2 regions of the Endozoicomonas sp. ALD040 genome follow, and region 2 is predicted to be linked to the other one. Evidence: predicted binding sites of a transcription regulator. Region 2 holds the regulator's gene; the other holds the start of a gene.
The links. Region 2 encodes PhoB, which activates phosphate uptake and scavenging genes when phosphate is short. Its sites were predicted from a motif close to TGTCATANNNNTGTCANA; they were not measured.

Region 1: a site for PhoB is predicted at 1,535-1,552, ahead of ACOJUN_RS05585 (PhoX family protein). Genes of this name have one in related genera too.

Annotation. Positions count from the first base shown of each region.
Region 1 covers NZ_CP184829.1:1,743,203-1,745,670, forward strand. Annotated here, with positions in the region: gene ACOJUN_RS05585 (PhoX family protein) at 1-1,437, opposite strand, end outside; gene rplI (50S ribosomal protein L9) at 1,666-2,112, opposite strand; gene ACOJUN_RS05595 (hypothetical protein) at 2,144-2,468, opposite strand, start outside.
Region 2 covers NZ_CP184829.1:2,709,240-2,711,707, reverse strand. Annotated here, with positions in the region: gene phoR (phosphate regulon sensor histidine kinase PhoR) at 1-851, opposite strand, end outside; gene phoB (phosphate regulon transcriptional regulator PhoB) at 896-1,585, opposite strand; gene ubiA (4-hydroxybenzoate octaprenyltransferase) at 1,915-2,468, opposite strand, start outside.

The DNA.
Region 1 (2,468 bases), 970 kb from region 2:
CGGATCTACCGCAGTCCATTCGGGGCGGTCCATGGGGGTAGCGCCTACCAGATCAGCTGCACCCGGCGTGTTCAGGATAATTTCAGCCTGAGTCGTGAATCCTGAGATATCACCTAACCTTCCACCGTCTTTAGTGGTGGCATCGGGAGTCAGGGGCAACCACACACCCTGACCTTCCTCATCGAAGCGAGCGGCATACAAAGTACCTTCATCCATGTACTTTGCACCGGTGGCGAGACGATCTTCAGAGTCAGCATCTGCCGCGTCCCAGAGCTCTTTGGAAACAAACTTGTAGATGTACTCAAACCGGCTGTCATGGCCAGAATAGAAAACAACGGGCTGACCTTCTTCCAGTTTGCCAAATGAGCAGTCTTCGTGACGGAAGCGACCCAGAGCCGTCCGTTTAATCGCTTTAGCCTGTGGACTATAGGGGTCTATTTCTACAATGTATCCGTGACCATTAGCTTCGTTACGGAAATCCTCAGTCTCATCTCCGGAGCCCGGAGTTACATCAAAACGGGCAAACTCGCCGGTTTCGTTTTCGTCAGAAGATAGAGCAGTATCCCAATCATAACGGGTCCCCCTGGAACTGATACCCAGACGTATTTGTTCTTCAGTCCAGTTAGACGGGTCATCGGAACGGGTAAAATAGCCAGGCCAGTTTTCTTCACAGGTCAGATAAGTCCCCCAGGGAGTGTGACCATTACCACAGTTATTGTTGGTGCCCCGGGCAAGGGCTTTATTCCCTTTTTCATCCGTGTATTTGGTAATCAGCAGATCACTGTCTGCCACCGGCCCGGTCAGATCCATTTCAGAGCCTGCAGTGTAACGCTTGTTGTAGTTGCTGTTTTTAACCACATCCCAGACGCCATCAGTCAGTTTGATGTGAACCACTGAAACACCATGAGCGTTAATTTCTTTACGAACTTCCTCAGCAGGACGTACACCATTATTGTCAGTTGCCCCATTCGGATGCAGTCGCGTCTGATCAATAAACTCATGGTTTATACACAGCAGACCTTCAGTACTGTTGCCTTCAAGGGGGAAGAAATGCATCCCATCATGCATCATGCCAGTAGCATTCGCCTGATCGGTGGAACTGTTGGTGCCATCATCTTTCCACTCTGCCGCTAAATCATTCAATGGCGTTCCCCACGGCGCCAGAACCTGAGCGGAGTAGCCAGCAGGTACAGACACAGCATCGGTCTTGGAGCCGGAAATAGAGTCAAAGCCAAGAGAGAGCTCTGATGAAAAAACATCGTCAGAGTCGTCATCGTTACAGCCCGTTAAACCAAAGCTGGCCAGTGCACTAAATGCTGCCAGTGCACCCCCACGTTTCAGAACACCGCGGCGGGAGAGTTCTTTTTCCAGCACTGCCGAGATCGGCCTGTTATCACTGGAGTTATACACCGTCGGATCAAAAGTATATTTGCTCATGTAATATCTACTCGTTCAAGCCAGCTTTATTTGTTGTGTAATATCCTCTAAAGCAGGCTCATTAAACGACACAAGAATTACAGTGAAATGTATTTAAGATGACAGATTTAAAACAATCTTTTGACTGAAATGACGGCGAATGAAGAGGCAGGACAAAAGGCACATAAAAAAATACCCGTGGACCTAAGCCCACGGGTATTTTTCTATCAGGCGTGGTTACAACCGAACTTATTCAGCTTCAACGAATACCTTGATAGTCGCTGCAACGTCGGTGTGCAGCTGGATGGCGATGTCGTATTCGCCAGTAGCGCGAATGGGACCTTCGCCCATGCGAATTTCGCTCTTGGCTACTTCAACGCCAGCACCAGTGATGGCTTCAGCCAGATCACGTGAGCCGATAGAACCGAACAGCTTGCCTTCGTCGCCCGCTTTGGCGGTCAGGGTCAGTTCGATTTCAGCCATTTCAGCTGCACGCTTTTGGGCAGCAGCCAGCTTTTCGTTAGCAGCCTTTTCCAGCTCGGCGCGACGAGCTTCAAAAGCTTCAACATTTTCCTTGGTAGCAGGCACAGCCTTGCTGAAAGGAATCAGAAAGTTACGACCGTAACCGGCTTTAACGGTTACCTTGTCGCCCAGGTTGCCAAGGTTGGCAACTCTCTCAAGCAGGATAACGTCCATCGCTAGCCTCTTACCTTATACCTAGTGCCTGTCAGCCCTGAATCTGCTTACTCACGCGGTTGCGAAAATCAAACAGACTGTCAAGACAAGCAGTCAAAACAATAACCGGGTATGCCAGTTGCGTAAGGGTGATCAACAGCATATACAGTCCAATCAACCAGAAGCTGCCCCGTTGACGCAGTTTTACCAGCCCATGGACCAGCGCCAGACCTGCAATAAACAGTGGCAACGATGCGATGGGTACCAGGGCAGTCATCACAGGTGACAGTGCTGAACCCATCAAAGTGATGGTCAGTAGACCTACCCCGACAGCTGCGGGTAACCGCACCTTGCGGAATTCTTCACCGAATCCTCCG
Region 2 (2,468 bases):
CCATTCTCGTCTGCCTGAGCTTCAGCCGACTCCAGTTTGGACAGCAACAGCAGGTCTGCCACCAGATTCTGCATTCTCAGCGACTGCTCCTGCATCCTGTTCAGTGCTTTTTCCCAAACAGGGGGCAGACCTGAATCCGGGCCCAGACTGTCCAGCATGGTTTCGATGTATCCAGACACAACCGTCAGTGGTGTTCTCAGTTCATGGGAGACATTGGCAACAAAGTCTTTTCTCATGACTTCCAGCTGATTCAAGCGCGTGACATCTCTAACGGTCATGAGACGATTGCCTTTGCCATAAACCGTTATATTAAATTGCAGTTGATGATCAGGGTTGATTGGCGAGGGGATCTCAAGAGCTTTTTGATAACCACCCTGCTCAAAGTAGTCGACAAACCTTGGATCACGTAGCAGATTGGTAATCAACTGCCCCTGATCGTCAGGCGTCTTAAGCCCTATCAAAGTTCCAGCGGCGGGATTCCACCATTCCAGGTTGCTCTGATTATCTATCATTACAACACCGTCGTTCAGCGCAGCAGTTGATTCCTGAACACGTTCAATCACTCCGGCCAGCTTTTGCCGGGAACGACTGTGCTGTTTTTGCAATCGATAGATACCATCAAAAATTTGCCCCCAGAACCCTTTACTCTCAGGAGGCTCTTTGCTCCTGGCCTTGGGGTCATTCAGCCAGTCCAGCAGCTTGAAAAGCTGACGGAAGCTCCAGACAAAATAACCTCCCATGACCACACAGAGTCCTAAAAAAGGCTCTCCAAACAACCAGCCCAGGGAAAACCCGACAATCACGTAGGCGATCATGCGGCTCAGCAAATGGGTTTTTGAAATTGTTGTCATATTACTCCCGGCCAGATAACTGCTGAGCACTGAGCATAAAAGGTTTACACCCTCGTTGAGAAACGATATCCAGTACCACGAACCGTTTGCACAAAGGCTTCGTAGTTATCACCTAAGGCCTTACGCAAGCGTCGAATGTGTACATCAACGGTTCGCTCTTCCACATAAACGTTGCCACCCCAGACCTGATCCAGTAACTGCCCACGGGTATAGGCACGCTCCTGGTGCGTCAGGAAAAACTGCAGCAAACGGTACTCGGTAGGTCCTATTTCAGCAGGTGAGCCATCAATAGAGACTCTGTGGCTGACAGGGTCCAGCTCCAATCCCTTGATGACAATGGGAGACTGGTTATCAAATCCGCCTGTACGACGGAGAACCGCTTTTAAACGAGCAGCCAGCTCGCGGGGAGAAAAAGGCTTGGTGATGTAGTCATCGGCACCGGTTTCAAGTCCCTGGATTTTGTGGTCTTCTTCACCTTTGGCCGTCAACATAACAATGGGTATTTCAGAGGTCAGCTCATTGCGCTTCAGACGACGGGCCAGTTCAATTCCAGAGACATCTGGTAACATCCAGTCCAGCAAGATCAGATCGGGTTTGTTATCCACAATCAGAGAGTGCGCTTCTCTGGCATCTGCTGCCTCAAGACAGTCATACCCTGCCATTTCCAGAGCAACGGTCACCATTTCGCGAATCGGTGCTTCGTCATCTACGATCAGAATGGTCTTTCCTGGCATTAATCTCTACCTGTTATCTGTCGATTCGATTTCGGCGGTGACGTTCTGGCATCTATCAGCTGAAGCTCATTAGGGCTATATCAGGATGGTAGTGTCTCAGGACAGCACCTTTCCTATCGCTCAGGCTGCTTCTCACTACTTTGATCAACCGCACTATACACCGGACATTACACCTTTGAAATGTTACAGGCAGATGACACACTAAAGGCTGATATTGCAGCTTAAAAATAAAAAGATCCCTCAGGGTTTACAGGGTAAGGCTTTTCGCCATTTATCCCCACAGCCACCATAAGTAGCAATACTTACCGGGCTCTAAGCCGGATTGAAGATCAAAGATAACTCAACACGAAACCTGCAAATACAATGGCTCCGGCCCAGTGGTTACTAAGAAACGCCCTGAAGCAGGCTTCACGCTCACGACGACGGGTTAACCATTGCTGGTAAACGAAAAGGGCTGCGACAGCCAACAATGAGAGATAATAGAGAGCACCTAACTCCAGTTGATGGCCTGCCATGGCCAGTGTCATCAGGGTAAGTACCTGCAGGCAACCAACAATCAGGTTATCCATCTCGCCAAATAGAATGGCTGTGGACTTGATACCTACTTTCAGATCATCGTCACGATCCACCATGGCGTATTGAGTATCGTAAGCCACTGTCCAGAAGAGATTGGCCAGAAACATCAGCCAGACGATGTTTCCCAACGAGCCACTCTGAGCCGCAAAAGCCATGGGTATCGACCAGCCAAAAGCAGCCCCCAAAACCACCTGAGGCAGATGAGTGTGTCTTTTGGCAAAAGGGTAAGCCGAGGCCAGCAATAATCCGGCAAAAGAGAGCTGGACGGTAAGAGTATTGGTAAAGAGTACAAGAATGAAAGACAAAA